DNA from 4 places in the Nocardioides hungaricus genome. Region 2 is predicted to be linked to each of the others. Evidence: predicted binding sites of a transcription regulator. Region 2 holds the regulator's gene; each other region holds the start of a gene.

Region 1 (4,111 bases), on a different contig from region 2:
TACCGACGGGTCAGCGAGGCGAGGGCGGGACGGACGTCGGCGAGGTAGACGAACGCCGCGATCGTGAACGCGAGGTTGACGATCCCGAGCGGCCCACCGAGGACGAGCTGCACCACGATGCCCAGGCCGAGGATGATCGCCCACGCCGGCTTGGTGAGCTTGTTGGCCGCGCTGTAGGCCTCCGCGGAGTACAGCAGGCTGTTGATGAACGCGAACAGCTTCACCACGAGGAGCACCAGCTCCACGATCAGCATCAGCTTCAACTCGGCGTCGAATACCTCCAGCACGCCGACAGCCTACGGGGTCCGGACCCGCGAGTCAGTCGCCGACCTTCTCGGCGGCGTCGGTGACGGCCGCGGCGGCGCTGGCCGCGGTCTTCTTCGCCGCGGTCGCGGTCGCCTTCGCGCTGCTCTTCGGCGCGGCCGACGACTTCTTGGCGGTGGTCGACGCCTTCTTGGCGGTCTTCTTGGCCGTGGTGGCGCCGGCCTTCTTCGCCTGCGTCCTGGTCGTCTTCGCCTTCGCGGTGGTGGTCGCGGCCGAGGCCTTGGCGTCCTGCGTCGACTGCTGCCGGCGGATCCGCTCGACCAGCGTCTCGCCGCGCTTGGCGAGGTCGGCGTAGGTGTCGGTCACCACCGCCGGGATCGTCCGGGCGTCGGCCTGGAGCTCGGCGACGCGCGCCTCGATGGCGGTACGGCGCGCCCTGGCGTCCTTGGACAGCGCGTCCACGCCGGCGCTGACCACGGTCACGGCCTGGTCGCGCAGCGCCCTCGGCTCGAACTCGAAGTCGGTGATCCGGGCCTGCACGTCCTTCTGGACGTCGGCGAACACCTTCTGCATGTCGGCGACGTAGTCGCGCACGACCCCGACGGCGAGGTCGGTGACGCCGACGCCGGCGTAGAGCGGGCGAGCCGCCTCGGTCTTGATGTCGAACTTGGTCTTGATGTCGAACTTGGTCTTGGCCATGTCCACTCCTTCATCGGGGTTCATTGGGGGGTCAATCGGTGCCCTTGTTGAGGGCGAGGAAGGACGCGTAGACGTCCAGCAGGGACTGCTTCTGCCGCTCGGTGAGCGCGGTGTCCCCGAGGATCGCGAGCTCCACCGAACCGCCCACGCCGTCGTCGGGGCTGACGATGCCGGCGCGGACGTAGAGCTGCTCGGCCGAGATCCGCAGCGCCTTGGCGATCTGCTGCAGCACCTCGGCGGACGGACGGCGCAGCCCGCGTTCGATCTGGCTCAGGTAGGGGTTCGAGACGCCGGCCTGCTCGGCGAGCTGCCGGAGCGTCAGCTGAGCGCCGACGCGCTGCTCCTTGAGGTAGTCACCGAGGGACTCGACGGTCTTGCCGACCTTGCCCTTCGCCATGACTCCCACGGTGCCAGCCTTTGCTAGCAAGAGCAAGCAGAGGTGATGTGCATCCGTTCACACCCGGCAGATTTTCCTTGGAAGAAAGGAGAATCAACCGCTAGCAGCAGCAAGATCTCGCCGTCACGTCCGCCGATGGAAGCGATAGTCGCCGCTCGGCAGCCGCTGCATCTCACAGGTGGAGTCGTGCGCACGATGATGGTGGTGCGAGCAGAGCAGTACGCCGTCGGCGAGGTCGGTGCGCCCACCGACCGCCCAGCCCCGGAGATGGTGGGCTTCGCACCAGGTCGCCGGGACCGTGCAGCCCTCCGCCCGGCACTCGCGGTCGCGCAGGCGCATCGCCTTGCGCTGGGCGGCGCTGAACAGCCGCCGCGACCTGCCGAGGTCGAGGATCTCGCTGTCTCCCCCGAGCACGACCGGGACGAGGTGCGCGGTGCAGGCCAATCGGCGGGCCTCGTCGGCGGTGAGGTTGGAGCCGCCGGACAGGTCGCCGTCGATCAGCCCGGCCGCGGCCAGGTCGGCCCGCAGCTGGTCGAGGCCGATCGTCACCAGCACCGTGGTGGCGTCACCACCGTGGTCGGGCAGCCGCTGCGGGTCGAGGTGCTCGAGCAGCGAGCCGAACGCCTCGGCCATCCGCCGTCCGTAGGGAACCCGGTCGCCCGGCGCCGGCTCGCTGCGCCGGGGCGAGGTGTACGCGTCGAGGTAGGTCTTGAACCGGGCGGCGATCGACTCCTGGACGTCGAGGACGATCCTGGTCATGCCGTCCCCCAGGGGCCGGAAGCTCACGCGCAGCCGGGAGGTGGCGCGCTGCTCCTCGGCGCGCAGTCGACGGGCCTCCTCCTCGTCGGCCACCTCCGGCGCGACGATCTCGAGGATCCGCCGACCCAGGCGGGTCAGCTGTGCGGGACGGAACTCGCCGGCGTAGCCGACCAGCGCCGTCTCCGCGCTCGCGGCCACGTCGACGTCCAGGCCGCGCGGAAGCACCTCCAGCGCGGCCACGATCGACCGGGCATGCGCCGGTGAGATGTCACCGGCGAGCAGGGCCGACGCGACCAGGCCGTGGCGCTCCAGCCCTGCGGCGAGCTCCTGGTCGGACCGGACCGACCGGTACTCCGTCCGTGTCTCGGCCGCCAGCCAGGCGGCGACGTCGCGGGCGCCGTGCTGCTCGGCCACGTCGCCGGCGACCGCCATCACCTGCATCCGCAGGCCCGCGACCTGCGCCTCGACCCGGGCGAGCTCACGCAGCGCCTCGGCCTTCTCGGCGGGGGACATGAACGTCGGCTCGACGTCCGCGACGTCCTTGGCGGCAGCGCGGACATGTGCCGCGAACGCCACCACCGGGTGGACCTCGGGATCGGACTGCCAGCACATCGGATACTCCGGACAGGACACGGGACTTGGACGCGTGTCGCCCCGCCGGAGGCGCCCCCTGGGCGCTATTACTCACCGATTGCGGAACCTGAGCCGCCGACCTTCGATCCGGTGTGGACCACCTCGGCCGGTCGACCTACCGCTATCGAACACCTGTTCGAACAAAATGTCAAGGGCCCGGCCGGCCCTGTGTGATGTCTCAGGACATCGGTGACAGCCAGGCTTCCGGCTCCGCGTTGACGTCCTCGTCCTTGATCCGCTCGGCGTCGGCGTGGAACTGGCCGAGCCACCGTTCGTGGTCCAGCAGCCGCAGGGCGCGACGCAGCGTGTCGGAGGTGCTCTCGCCCGGACGGGCGGCCTCGCGGAGGATGCGCTCGTCCTCGGCGGTGGGACGGAACCCGATCGACGACGACATGTCACCAGACTAGCCGCGTTCGACAGTTGTCCGACAGGGTCCGATCCGGCCTGGGGATACGCCCGCGACCGCCGCCTAGGATGACCCGTCGGAGGGCCTGGGGAAGGGAGCGGGAACGACGATGCAGCGGCTCGACGGCGCCGTGCGGAGGTACGAGTGGGGCTCGCGCACGCTGCTGCCGCGCTTCCTCGGGGCCGAGCCCGACGGCGGCCCGTACGCCGAGCTCTGGCTGGGCGCCCACCCCGGCGACCCCGCCATGCTCCCGGACGGGACGACGCTGGCGGACCTGATCGCGAGACGCCCCGGCGAGGCGCTCGGCGCCGAGGTCGCCCAGCGGTTCGACGGCCACCTCCCCTTCCTGATGAAGGCGCTCGCGGCGGCCGAGCCGCTCTCCCTCCAGGTCCACCCCACCGCGCAGCGCGCCCGGCAGGGCTTCGCCCGCGAGGAGGCCGCCGGGATCCCGGTCGGCGCGCCCGACCGCAGCTACCAGGACGAGTCGCACAAGCCGGAGCTGATCGTCGCCCTGACCAGGTTCGAGGGCATGGCCGGCTTCCGGGACGTCGCGAAGTCCGCCGCCATCCTGCGGCTGCTCGACCTCCCCTGGGCCGACGCGACCGCCGCACAGCTGACCGAGGGCGACCCGGGCGATGCCCTCCACGCGGTCGTGGCCGAGATGCTCGCGATGCCCGGCGACCGGATCGCCGGCCTGCTCGCCGAGATCGGCGCGGCGGCACGGCGCGCCGAGGACGACGGCCACCGGCGGCGTACGCCGTCCAGCCGGATCCACCGGGACCGGGACAGCGTGGAGCGCGAGGCCACGCGCGTGTTCGCCCAGACCCCGGCGCTGGCCGCGAGGTACCCGCACGACCCGGGCGTGCTGGTGACCCTCCTGCTCAACCACGTGATCCTCCGGCCGGGCGAGGCGATGTTCCTCGACGCCGGCGTCGTGCACGCCTACACCTCGG
Region 2 (4,111 bases):
GCGCGAGGGCGGCGGCGCCGGCGGCGGTGGTGCCGAGGACCGAGCGGCGTCGTAGGGGAGCGGGCGTCGTCACGCCTCACTCAACGACGAGGCCCTCCGGGGGTTCTGCTCGTTCACCGAGTGTTCGCTCAACTGTTCGCCGACGCCAGAGCCGGTCGAGCGGCACCCGGCCCAGGGCCTGCGCGATCAACCAGCCGGCGAGGATGACCAGCCAGCCGGCCACCGCGTCGACCACCCAGTGGTTGCCGGTGCCGACGATGACGACCGCGGTGCCGGCGGCGTAGACCCAGCCGAGCACCCGCACCCAGTGCCGGGTCGCGTAGAGCTGCAGCGCGAGCGCCACCCACAGCGACCAGCCGGCATGGAGCGAGGGGAACGCCGCGAGCTGGTTGGTCAGCCCGCCGAGACCCCTCGGGGCGGAGGCGTCGCCACCCCACCAGCCGTCGGCGGAGTAGAGGCTGAGCACGTCGACGTACCCGTTGATGAACCGCGGGGGAGCGGTGGGCAGCGTGATGTAGAAGACCAGGCCGATCAGGGTGCCGATCACCAGGGCGCGGCGGGCCGGGCCGTAGCGGTCGAGGCCGAGCCGCCAGAGCCACACCAGGACGGCCGCGGTGACGACGTAGTGGAGGCTGGCGTACCAGTAGCTGCCCGCCAGGCCGATCACTCGGTAGTCGACGAAGAGCTGGTTGAGCGGGATCTCCCAGCGGATGCCGATGCCCCGCTCGAACTGCAGCAGCTCGTCGGCCCGCCGCACCGCCGGGCTCCAGTCGGTGTCGGCGAGCAGCCGGGCGAGGCTGTACACGACCCAGAGACCGAGGATGAGGAGGACCTCGAGGCCCGCTCTGGCCCATCCCGGGAGGGCGCTTGTCCGCGCGAGGGCAGGTGCCGTGGTCACAGCACCAGCCTCGTCCATGCACCCTCCCCGTGGGATCCGGGATCCGCCCGGACTCAACACCAGGGTCTGCTCAGGTATTTCCCCGACTGTTCAGAAGCCGTCAGACCCGGCGCAGCACTGCCGTCACCTTACCGAGGATCGTGGCGTGGCTGCCGTCGATGGGATCGTAGGCAGCGTTGTGCGGCAGCAGCCACACATTTCCGTCCTTGCGCTGGAACGTCTTGACGGTGGCCTCGTCGTCGAGGAGCGCAGCGACGATGTCGCCGTTGGAGGCGGTCTGCTCGCGGCGGACCACGACGTAGTCGCCGTCGCAGATCGCGGCGTCGATCATCGAGTCGCCGCGGACCTCGAGCAGGAACAGCTCGCCGTCGCCGACCAGCTGCCTGGGCAGCGGGAAGACCTCGTCGTAGGTCTGCTCGGCGAGGATCGGGCCGCCGGCCGCGATCCGGCCGAGGAGGGGGACGTACTGCGCCGGCGGGCGGGCGTCGCCGATGCCGGTCTCGTCGATGCCGCCGTCCTCGGGGTGGGCCTCGGCACCGGAGATGGAGCGGCGGGCGGCCATCACCTCGGGGAGGAAGACCTCGAGCGCCCGGGGCCGGTTGGGGTCGCGCTTGAGGAAGCCCTTCTCCTCCAGCACCTTGAGCTGGTGGGCCACGCTCGAGGAGCTGGTCAGGCCGACCGCCTCGCCGATCTCGCGCATCGACGGCGGGTAGCCGCGCTTCTCGATGGAGTCCTTGATGTGGGCGAGGACCCGCTGCTGGCGCGGCGTGAGCCCGGTCGCGTCCGGGGGGCCGTCGGGCAGCTCCGTCACCGTGGGGGAGACCTTCTTCTGGGTGGCCATGGGCCGACGGTAGCCCTCCGGACCGTCCAGGTTCAAACATCTGTTCGAACGGCGTGTCGCCCGCCCGCTCCAGGAGCCGGCTCGAACAGATGTTCGTGTCGCTGCTTGCGCCGTTCGAACACCTGCTCTATCGTCGTACACACGTTCGATCGAACACCTGATCGAGAGCCCGGCCCGGACCGGTCCGCGAGGACTGTCGGTGGCCGCCTCTAGAACTGGTGCCAGGCAGCTTCCCCCACTTCCCCAGGAGCCTTCGATGAGCACGATGACCGCCACTCACCTCCCTGCCACCTCGCCTACCACCACGCCTATCACCGCTGTCCGGCTCACCCGCCGCGGCCGGCTGGTGGTCCTCGCGGTCGCCCTGGTGGCCGTGCTCGCCGTCGGCCTCCTGCTCGCCTCCGGCTCCGTCGCCACCGACGAGCCCGGCACTCCCGAGCCGACCCGCGTCGTGCTCGTCGGCGCCGGCGACACCCTCTGGGAGATCGCCGCCGGCCTCGCCGACGACGGCGACGTGCGCGCGATGATCGACCGGATCGAGAGACTCAACGCGCTCGAGTCGGGCATGGTCGTCGCCGGCCAGCAGCTGGTGGTGCCTATCGGTGGTTGAGGAGGGCGCTCTGCGCCCGTCTCGAAACCACCACAGCTCGAGACTTCGCCCGGCCGCCTCGACCCCGGCCGGGCGAAACCGGGGAAGACGAGGGGCGGGACCGGCACCGGTCCCGCCCCTCGCGGTGTCAGTCGCGGTGTCAGGTCGCCCGGTCAGTGGGAGGCCCGCCGGCCGCCGACCGGCCGCCGCAGGTCCCCGCCCCTCTCGGGCGCGCGGGTGATGCCGATGCGCCGGGTCACCCGGGCGACCAGCATCAGCCCGACGAACAGGCAGGCCACCGCGCCGACCGACGCGAGCGCGAGGAACCACCAGGCCGTGTCGTCGCCGCTGCGGGCCGTCGAGCCGAAGTCGATGGCGGCGTAGACGAGGTAGCCCCAGGCCACGACGCAGGCGGTGATGCCGAGCGCCAGGAGCAGGAGGGCGGGCTGGAACCGTGCCCTGCGCCGGGGTCCCCGGCGTGACCCGGCCCGCTTGCCTCCCGTCGTACCCACCACGGGAGCCATTGTCCCCGATGGGTCTAGGCGGCGACGGCGAGCTCCTCGCGCAGCCGGGCGACGAGGCGGGAGAGCAGCCGTGAGACGTGCATCTGGCTGACGCCGATCTCCTCGCCGATCTCGGCCTGCGTGCAGCCACGCAGGAACCGCATCTCGACGATCAGCTGCTCGCGGCGCGACAGCTTCGAGAGCAACGGCGCGAGCATCGCGCGGGCGTCGGCCAGGTCGAAGCCGGGGTCGACCCCGCCGATCCGCTGGCCGGCGGTCTCGTCGCCCTTCTCGCCGGCCGGCACGTCGAGTGAGGCGGGGGCGAAGCAGCCCTGGGCGCCGAGCGCGTCGACGACCTGCTCGAGGTCGATCTCGAGGTGGGCGGCGATCTCGCTGGGCCGCGGCGCCCGGCCGAGGCGCTGGTAGAGCTCGGCCTCGCAGCCGGCGATCCTCTGCTGGGTCTCCTGGATCGAGCGCGGCGGCCGGACCGTCCAGCCGAGGTCGCGGAAGTGGCGGCGGATCTCGCCACGGATGGTCGGCACGGCGAAGCTGAGGAACTCGTGGCCGCGGTCGGGGCGGAAGCCCTTCACGGCCTTGACGAGCCCGACGTAGGCGACCTGCTCGAGGTCGTCGTCGGCGATGCCGCGGTTGCGGAAGCGGCGGGACAGCTCGCGAGCGAGCGACATGTTGTGGCGGACGATCTCATCCTCGATCGTGGCGCGCTCGCCAGGGGTGGTGGCGGCACGCTCGGCGAAGAGCTGGGCGGTGATCTCGGAGCGACTCTCGGACATCGTGGACAACGTGCTGAGCCTCCCTGTGCGGTTGTGGGCGCCTGGTCTCGACGCCACAGGCCTCCTTCCGCCCACGATCGAGGGAGAAACCACCCCCTGGGGTGAAGACCCGTCGAGTCGGCGCAAGTTGCCCGCAGGGAGGGTGCGAGTCGGCGCAAGTTGCCCGCAGGGAGGGTGCGAGTCGGCGCAAGTTGCCCGCAGGGAGGGTGCGAGTCGGCGCGAGTTGCCCGCCTCCCGGGCAAGATGAGCCGACTCGACGCCCGTGAGCGGGCAAGACGCGCCGAGTCGGCGGGCCTACTTGCGCGGGCCCGGGTCCCGGCGTACGGTTGCCCCTACATCTAGTAGTTACAAGGATGTAGTTATCCACATCTAGTGCACAGCGGGAAGCTGCTCGTACACAGCGGGGACCTGGAAGCACACCGCCCGACCCCTTGTTCTACACAGCGAGACCCCCGATATCCACAGGCCAGCACACCCGGAGGGAGGGAC
Region 3 (4,111 bases), on a different contig from region 2:
TCTCGGCGGCGATGATCATCGCCAGCGTGGTCTTGCCGAGCCCGGGCGGGCCGGACAGCAGCACGTGGTCGGGGGCGCGACCGCGGCGCCGGGCGGCCTCCAGGACGAGTCCGAGCTGGTCGCGCACCCGTGCCTGGCCCACGACCTCGTCCAGGGTCCGCGGGCGCAGCGCCGCCTCGACCGCCCGTTCGTCCCCCTCGGCCTCGGCGGCCGTCAGCGAGCGGAGGTGGGTGGTCTCCGCCTCGTCGATGTCGTCCTCGTGGAAGGGCATCCGCCTCAGGCCTTGCTCAGCGTCCGGAGCGCGGCGCGCAGCAGCGCCGCCACGTCGGGTACGTCGCCCGCCTCGGCCGCCACGGCGTCGACCGCCTTCTCGGCGTCCCTGGCCGACCAGCCGAGCCCGACCAGGCCCTGGTGCACCTGGTCGCGCCAGGGGGCGACCGCGGCGGGGACCGCCGGGGCGCGGCCGCCGGTCGGCGTACCGATCCGGTCCTTGAGCTCGAGGATGATCCGCTGCGCGCCCTTCTGCCCGATGCCGGGCACCGTGGTCAGGGTCTTGGGGTCGTCGCCGGCGATCGCGACGCGCAGGTCGTCGGGGCTGAGTACGGCGAGCATCGACTGCGCGAGCTTCGGCCCGACCCCGGACGCGGTCTGGAGCAGCTCGAAGGTCTGCTTCTCGTCGTCGTCGGCGAAGCCGAACAGGGTCAGCGAGTCCTCGCGCACCACCATGCTCGTCGGCAGCGTGGCCGCCTGGCCGGTGCGCAGGGTCGCGAGCGTGCCGGGGGTGCACATCAGCTCCAGGCCGACTCCCCCGACCTCCAGCACCGCGCTGGAGAGCGTCACCGCGGCGACCCTGCCGGACACGAACGCGATCACGATGCACTCCTCGGTGGTCGAGCTTGTCGAGACCCCGCCAGCGCCGCGTCGATCCGGGCCTGGGCGCCGCCGCGCCAGATGTGGGTGATGGCCAGCGCCAGCGCGTCGGCGGCGTCGGCCGGCCTCGGCCTCGCGTCGAGCCGCAGGATCCGGCTGACCATCGCGCCCACCTGCGCCTTGTCCGCCCGGCCGTTGCCGGACACCGCGGCCTTCACCTCGCTCGGCGTGTGCAGCGCGATCGGCAGCCCGCGCCGGGCGGCGCAGACCATCGCGATCCCGCTCGCCTGCGCGGTGCCCATCACCGTGCTCACGTCCGAGCGCGCGAACACCCGCTCCACGGCGACCGCGTCCGGCCGGTACTCGTCGAGCCAGGCATCCACACCCTTCTCGATCGTCACCAGTCGCTGCGGCACGGGCAGGTCGGACGACGTACGCAGCACGTTGACGTCCACGAGGCTCAGCGGGCGCCCCACCGTCCCCTCGACCACGCCCAGGCCGCAGCGGGTCAGGCCGGGGTCGATCCCGAGCACACGCATATCGCCTCCGTCTCGCCTCCGTCCGAACAGGTGTTCGGAGGTCACGCTAGTCGGCCGCTCCCCCATGTGCTGACAGGACACGCCCGGGGGTGGTCATTGCGCATGTAACGCCGGGTTACTCCTTGTTCCCACCAGGTTGCATCACCGTGGGAACAAGCAGTAACCCGGCGTTACAGCCGGCAGCTCGAACAGGCCCACAAACCGCCCACAGCCGCACACTCCGACCCGGATCTCCACCGGAGCCGTTCCCGGCCCGGCAGCATCCGACCCGGGCGGACGATCGTGAGGGATGCCCCTCCACCGACACCTGCCACTCGACGAGCACGGACTCCTCACCCGCCGCGCCGCTGCCGGGGCCGGCCTCCGCGATGCCGACCTCCGGAGGCTTCTCACCGACGGCGTGCTCGTCCGCCTCCGCCACGGGGTGTACGCCGATGCCGCGGTCTGGCGGGGCCTCGACCCGTACCGTGGGCGACCGCTCCTCCGCGTCCGCGCGGCCCAGCAGGTGCTCCGTTGCGAGCACGTGCTCAGCCACGACTCGGCCGCGCTCCTCCACGGTCTCGGCGTGCCCGACCCCGAAGCCGCCACCGTCCATGTGACGCGGCGCAAGGTCCACGGCGACGCGGTCCGGGCGGGCGTGAAGCACCACCTCGCGCCGTACCGCGACGAGCAGGTCGTGGTCGTCGACGGCCTGCGCGCGCTCGACTCGGCGCGCACCGCCCTGGACATGGCCCGCGAGCACGGGCTGGTGGCGGGCGTCGCCTGCTGCGACGCGGCGCTGCGCCGGGGCGCGACCCGCCTCGACCTCGACCAGGCGCGGGCGGCGATGTGGTGCTGGCCCGGCAGTCGGATCATGGACGCCGCGATCGACCTCGCCGACCCGGGCGCCGAGTCGTGGCTCGAGTCCGAGGGGCGGGTCCTCGTGGCGAGCCTCGGGCTCGGGCGCCCGGAGACCCAGTTCGGGCTCACCGACGGCCACCGCAGGGTCTGGTGCGACCTGCGGATCGGACGTCACGTCTTCGAGATCGTCCGGCAGGCTCAAGTACCTGCCGGACGATCTCGCCGGGAGGCGACCGGAGGACGTGCTCTGGGCGGAGAAGCGCCGCCAGGACTTCATCACCGGGTTCAAGCTCGGCGTCTCCCGGATCACGGTCACCGACTGCCGGAGCGGCGCTGCCGCGGCGCGCCGCCGGCTGCTTCGCGAGTATGCCGACACCTGCGCCCGGTTCAGCACCGACATCAGCGACCTGGCGCCGTACCGCATCCGCCGCCGGTGGACCTGAGGCCGTCGACCTCCCGGCTCAAGCTGCAGACAACAACCCCACCCAGCATCAGGCGTCGATCGACTCCAGCACCTCGTCGGGGATGTCGGCGTTGCTGAAGACGTTCTGGACGTCGTCGAGGTCGTCGACGGCGTCGACCAGGCGGAACACCTTGCCGGCCACGTCGACCTCGCCCACGGGGATGTCCATGGTCGCCACGAACTGCACCTCGGCGGAGTCGTAGTCGATGCCGGCCGCCTGGAGCGCCGTGCGGACCGCGACCACGTCGCCGGGCTCGGACTGCACCTCGAAGCTGTCCCCCAGGTCGACGACGTCCTCGGCGCCTGCGTCGAGCGTGGCCTCGAGTACGTCGTCCTCCGACACCGCCCACGGCCGGCCGGCGCGCTCCTGGCTCTTGCCCACCACGACGACGCCCTTGCGGGTGAACAGCCGCGAGACCGACCCGGGGTCGGCCATGGTGCCGCCGTTGCGGCTGACCGCGGTGCGGACCTCCATCGCCGCGCGGTTGCGGTTGTCGGTCAGGCACTCCACCAGCAGCGCGACGCCCGAGGGCCCGTAGGCCTCGTACATGATCGTCTCGTAGTCGACGCCGCCGCCGTCGAGGCCGCCTCCGCGCTTGACCGCGGAGTCGATGTTCTTGTTCGGGACCGACTGCTTCTTGGCCTTCTGGATGGCGTCGTAGAGCGTCGGGTTGCCGGCCGGGTCGGGTCCGCCCATCTTCGCCGCGATCTCGATGTTCTTGATCAGCTTGGCGAACAGCTTGCCGCGCTTGGCGTCGATCGCGGCCTTCTTGTGCTTGGTGGTCGCCCACTTGGAGTGGCCGGACATGCGTCTCCTTCTAACCTTCGTCGATCGAGCCGGTGGTCGAGCCGGTGGTCGAGCCCGTCGAGGCCCGGACCAGGTCCACGAACAGCCGGTGGACCCGGGGGTCGCCACCCACCTCGGGGTGGAACGACGTCGCCATCAGCGGACCCTGACGGACCGCGACGATCCTACCCGCGGCCTCGCCCCGCTCCACGCGCGCGAGCACCTCGACCCCGTCGCCGACGGCCTCGACCCACGGCGCCCGGATGAAGATCGCGTGCACCGGCTCGGCCATCCCGGCGAAGGCCAGCTCGCCCTCGAATGAGTCGACCTGCCGCCCGAACGCGTTGCGCCGCACGGTGATGTCGAGCCCGCCGAGCGTCTCCTGGTCGGCCGTGCCGTCGAGCATCCGGTCGGCGAGCAGGATCATCCCCGCGCAGGTGCCGAACGCCGGCATCCCCTCCTTGACCCGCTGCCGGATCGGCTCGGACAGGTCGAAGGTGCGCGCCAGCTTGGCCATCGTGGTCGACTCGCCACCGGGGATCACCAGGCCGTCGCAGGCGTCGAGCTCGGAGGTACGCCGGACGGCGATCGCCCGCACGCCGAGGCCGTCGA
Region 4 (4,111 bases), on a different contig from region 2:
GGCGGTCGTCGAGACGCCGTACGGCGGGATCGTCGACCACGCGAGCTGACCGTCTCTCGTCGAGACACCACAAACGGCCCCTGATCCGCTGGATCGGGGGCCGTTTGCGGTGTCTCGACGGAGGAGGACGGTGGGACTAGAACCCGCCGTCCTCGCGGCGATGGCGCCAGCGCTCCTCCATGCGCTCCATGAAGGAGTGGCCGGAGGTACGGCGCGGGCGCCGGGTCTTGCCGCTGCGGCCACCGTCGATGACGGTGAAGCCGTGGCTGGGGTGGGCGGCGCGCGGGTCGGCGGCCGCGGCCTGCTGGCTGCGGAGCGAGGTCAAGGCCACGGTGGCCGAGACCAGCATGACCACGAAGCCCACCACGCCGACGATCGGCTGCTGGGCGACGGCCCCGGCCATCAGGACCACGACGCCGAGGACGAAGCAGACGCCCGCGATGATCGCGCGCCGGCGGGCCGAGCGGCGGAACGCCGTGCCGCGCAGGGTCGAGGCGAGCTTGGGGTCCTCCTCGACCAGGGCACGCTCCATCTGCTCGAGCAGTCGGAGCTCCTCTTCCGAGAGCACCGCACCTCCCTGGTCCTTCGGCCGGGCCTCTCGCCCGGCTACCGCCAGTCTAGGCAGCGGCCGGTCAAGTCGGTAGGCGGGATCGGGAAATTCGTGATCGAACCGTGCCCGTCCGTCCCGGCCGCGAGCCGGCTGGGACGGCGTCAGCGCGCCAGCAGGTGGAGCTGGGTCGCGAGCGGCCGGAACTCGGGGCGCTCGGCCACCGCGCGCTCCAGCTTCACCAAGGCCGTGGTCGCGCCGGGCTCCAGGTCCAGCAGCGAGCCGGGGACGAGGTCGGCGAAGACCCGCACGCCGTGCACGGTGACGACCTCGAAACCGGCGCCGACGAGCAGCCGGCGTACCTCGTCCTCGGTGAAGCGGTGCCCGGCGCGTCCGCCGCCCGCGGCGGGGTCGTCGAGCATCGCCCGTGCCTGGGCGAAGTGCCCGGCCATCGCACGAGCGACGACGGCGGCGTGGCGCTGGGCGACCAGTAGGCTCAGCGTGCCGCCGGGCCGGAGCACCTCGCGGATCGCGGCCAGCCCGGCGGCCGGGTCGTCGACGACCTCGAGCACGCCGTGGCACAGCACCGCGTCGACGCCGTCGGTGCCGGCCACCTCGCGCAGCGTGGACAGGTCGCCCTGCTGACCGGTGACCGCCACGCCGACCTCACGGGCGCGGCGGTCGAGCGCGGCGAGCGCGTCCGGGCTGGGGTCCACAACCGTGACCCGGTGGCCCCGCTCGGCGACCCGGACGGCGAAGCCGCCGGTGCCGCCGCCGATGTCGAGCACGTCCGCGACGCCGTCGAGGGCCGGCAGCAGCGCGTCCCAGACCACGGAGGTACGGGCGGCGCTACGTCGCTCGCTCGGGCGCTCGCTCGTCATGCGCCCAGCCTAGTAGCCCGTCGTGGCTAAGACTTGGTGTTGGGCGTGCTCAGGGTGCGTGCATCGCAAGGCGCCGGCGCGACGCCATACCTGGTTGTCTCGCGAGCGACGGCAACGCCGCGAGGTGCGTGCCCTGGGTGCGCGCAGCGCAACTGTTAGCGGCGACGGGCTACTAGACGGGTCGGTCCCCGGTCGTGCGGCGTGCGCGGCCTCCGACCTCAGCCGTCGAGGCTCACCCCGCGCGCATCGCCGCCTGCCGGTCCGCGAGCGCGACGTGCGGCACCAGCCCGAGCGAGCGCTCCACGATCGCGAGGAAGCGGTCGGCGTCGCGGACCAGGTCGTCGGCCTCGCGCTCGGTGACGGCGCGGGTCGAGCCGGCCTCGGCCGCCGCCCGCTTGGCCGCGCCGCCCGCGAAGAACTGCGCCCACTCGGCGAGCTCGGGGGCGACCTCGGCGAGCAGCAGCCAGGCGTTCCTCTGCGGCCGGCGCCGGACGGGCGCCGGCGCGGCTCGGGCCGCGAGCACCGCGGCGGCCGCCCGCAGCGCGGCGACGTGGGCGCAGGCGTAGCGGGCCGGGACCTCCCGCGCGGCGACCGCCTCGCTCAGCGACTCGGCCGCCCGGGCGAGGTAGGCGTGGGTGGTGGCGGGCAGGGCGTACGGGTTCATCGGTGACCTCTCCCTCGACCCCGGTGCGGCGACCCCGGCCACGACCCTCCCCGAGGCGGGGAGGACCCGGCGGGGACGGGGGTCGAGGTCGTCCCCGCCGGGCATTGCTCGAACATCTGTTCGAACGCTGCTCACGGTACACCCGCCCACGGACAGCCCGTCAAGGGAGCAGCGGCCAGCGGTGAGACCAGCGGTGGTATCAGCGCCGGGAGAGGTCCGCCGGCTCGTCGCAGAAGGCGCGGGTGTCCTTGTGCCAGAGCGCGGCGACCGCGGCGACGTCGACGACGAGGGAGACGATCGCGACCCCGAGGAAGAGTGTCGGCGGGTCGGTGCGGAGCACCGCGAGGGTGGCGGCGGCGAGCACGACGGCGATCAGGCTGAGCATGACCCGGGCCCATTCGTGGCCCTGCCGGAAGAACGCGACCACGACGAAGGTGAGCATCGCGACGACGAAGAACATCGTGACCGAGACCGGCACGAACGCCGGCGGCGTCACCGACCCGGTGTCGCCGGTACGGCCCGCCGCCCAGCCGTCGACCAGCTCGTCCTTGAACACGATGGTGAACAGCGTCGCCAGGCCGGCGAGCCCGACCGCCCCGGCGGTCAGCCAGATCGCCCCGGCCACCATCACCGAACGCTGCTGGCCCATCCGCACTCCTCCTCTCGCCGACGGCATGCCTCCGACACCGTGCACCGACACCCTAGGGTCTCGGTCATGACCTCCGAGCATCCGTCGATCGAACGGTTCCGTGACGAGCACGACGGCCGGGGCGGCACCGGCGAGATCGTCGTCCTCCCCGACTCCGTCCACACCGCCGCGCTCGCCGCCGAGGCGCTGGGCTGCGAGGTCGGGGCGATCGCGAACAGCCTGCTCTTCGACGCCGACGGCTCCCCCATGCTGATCCTGACCTCCGGTGCGCACCGCGTGGACACCGCGAAGGTCGCCGCGGAGCTCGGCGTCGCGAGGCTGAAGCGGGCGACGCCGGAGTTCGTGCGCGAGCACACCGGGCAGGTCATCGGCGGGGTGTCGCCGATCGCCCACCCGAGGCCGGTGCCGACGTACCTCGACCCGTGGCTGCGCCGGTACGACGTCGTGTGGGCCGCCGCCGGCCACCCCTCGGCGGTGTACTCAACGACGTTCGAGGAGCTCGCCGCGATGACCGGCGCGACCGAGCTGGAGGTCGAGTGATGGAGATCTGGCTGAACCCGGCGTGCTCGAAGTGCCGGACGGCGGTGTCGGAGCTGGACGCGGCGGGCATCGAGTACACCGTGCGCCGCTACCTCGACGACCCGCCGACCGCCGCCGAGCTCGGCGAGGTCGTGTCCCGGCTCGGGCTGGAGCCGTGGGACCTCGCGCGGGCGAAGGAGGCGCGCGAGGAGGGCATCGAGCTGCCCCGGGACGCCGCCCACCGCGACGACTGGCTGGCCGCGCTCGCCGCCCGTCCGCGGACGATCCAGCGCCCGATCATCACCGCCGCCGACGGCACCACCGTGGTCGGCCGCGACGCGGAGTCGCTGCGCCGGGTGGTCGATGCCGAGACCTGAGTGAGTGTCGGGCAGGGTCGTGGCCTGCTGAGGTCCTAGGGTTTCCGCGTGCGGATCGTGGTCGTGGGTGGAGGCTTCGGCGGCCTCGCGTCCGCGGTGCGCCTGGCGAAGCTCGGCCACGACGTGACGCTGGTCGAGCGCGCGGCGACGCTCGGCGGAGCGCTCTCCTCGGTAGCCGAGGAGGGCTTCACCTGGGACGCCGGGCCGACGTACACGCTGCTGCCCGCGGTCGTGCGCGATCTCTTCCGCAAGTCCGGCCGGCCGCTCGAGCGCGAGCTGGAGCTGGTGCCGCTGGACGTGGTCCGCGAGCACCGGTTCGAGGACGGCTCGTCGGTGTCGGTCGGCGTCGGGCGGGCCGCCCAGCTCGCGGCCTTCGACGAGCTCGGCACGGGCCTCGGCCGGCGGTGGGTGGACCACGTCGCGTCGTACGCCGACACCTGGGACGTGCTGCGCCGCACCTACCTCGAGAGCCCG

Evidence for each region. The regulator LexA, encoded in region 2, represses DNA repair genes until DNA is damaged. The targets are predictions, from matches to a motif close to TCGAACANNTGTTCGA.
Region 1: the regulator LexA is predicted to act here: its motif matches at 2,877-2,892, upstream of ACYVKX_RS20435 (HNH endonuclease signature motif containing protein).
Region 3: the regulator LexA is predicted to act here: its motif matches at 1,432-1,447, upstream of ruvC (crossover junction endodeoxyribonuclease RuvC).
Region 4: the regulator LexA is predicted to act here: its motif matches at 2,201-2,216, upstream of ACYVKX_RS03930 (SAV_6107 family HEPN domain-containing protein).

The regions. Positions count from the first base shown of each region.
Region 1 covers NZ_BAAGRO010000056.1:33,191-37,301, forward strand. Annotated here, with positions in the region: gene ACYVKX_RS20415 (tyrosine-protein kinase domain-containing protein) at 1-67, shown strand, start outside; gene ACYVKX_RS20420 (DUF2516 family protein) at 1-287, opposite strand, end outside; gene ACYVKX_RS20425 (hypothetical protein) at 319-963, opposite strand; gene ACYVKX_RS20430 (helix-turn-helix domain-containing protein) at 995-1,360, opposite strand; gene ACYVKX_RS20435 (HNH endonuclease signature motif containing protein) at 1,484-2,731, opposite strand; gene ACYVKX_RS20440 (hypothetical protein) at 2,931-3,146, opposite strand; gene manA (mannose-6-phosphate isomerase, class I) at 3,268-4,111, shown strand, end outside.
Region 2 covers NZ_BAAGRO010000044.1:4,354-8,464, forward strand. Annotated here, with positions in the region: gene ACYVKX_RS16655 (alkaline phosphatase D family protein) at 1-73, opposite strand, end outside; gene ACYVKX_RS16660 (phosphatase PAP2 family protein) at 77-898, opposite strand; gene lexA (transcriptional repressor LexA) at 999-1,739, opposite strand; gene ACYVKX_RS16670 (LysM peptidoglycan-binding domain-containing protein) at 1,996-2,349, shown strand; gene ACYVKX_RS16675 (hypothetical protein) at 2,502-2,843, opposite strand; gene ACYVKX_RS16680 (SigB/SigF/SigG family RNA polymerase sigma factor) at 2,867-3,622, opposite strand.
Region 3 covers NZ_BAAGRO010000001.1:96,733-100,843, forward strand. Annotated here, with positions in the region: gene ruvB (Holliday junction branch migration DNA helicase RuvB) at 1-271, opposite strand, end outside; gene ruvA (Holliday junction branch migration protein RuvA) at 277-873, opposite strand; gene ruvC (crossover junction endodeoxyribonuclease RuvC) at 870-1,409, opposite strand; partial or broken gene ACYVKX_RS00480 (hypothetical protein) at 1,699-1,788, shown strand; gene ACYVKX_RS00485 (hypothetical protein) at 2,492-2,692, shown strand; gene ACYVKX_RS00490 (YebC/PmpR family DNA-binding transcriptional regulator) at 2,741-3,520, opposite strand; gene pdxT (pyridoxal 5'-phosphate synthase glutaminase subunit PdxT) at 3,531-4,111, opposite strand, start outside.
Region 4 covers NZ_BAAGRO010000009.1:39,152-43,262, reverse strand. Annotated here, with positions in the region: gene ACYVKX_RS03945 (transglutaminase family protein) at 1-49, shown strand, start outside; gene ACYVKX_RS03940 (DUF3040 domain-containing protein) at 137-568, opposite strand; gene ACYVKX_RS03935 (class I SAM-dependent methyltransferase) at 712-1,428, opposite strand; gene ACYVKX_RS03930 (SAV_6107 family HEPN domain-containing protein) at 1,661-2,092, opposite strand; gene ACYVKX_RS03925 (hypothetical protein) at 2,292-2,741, opposite strand; gene ACYVKX_RS03920 (YbaK/EbsC family protein) at 2,808-3,281, shown strand; gene ACYVKX_RS03915 (ArsC/Spx/MgsR family protein) at 3,281-3,637, shown strand; gene ACYVKX_RS03910 (phytoene desaturase family protein) at 3,686-4,111, shown strand, end outside.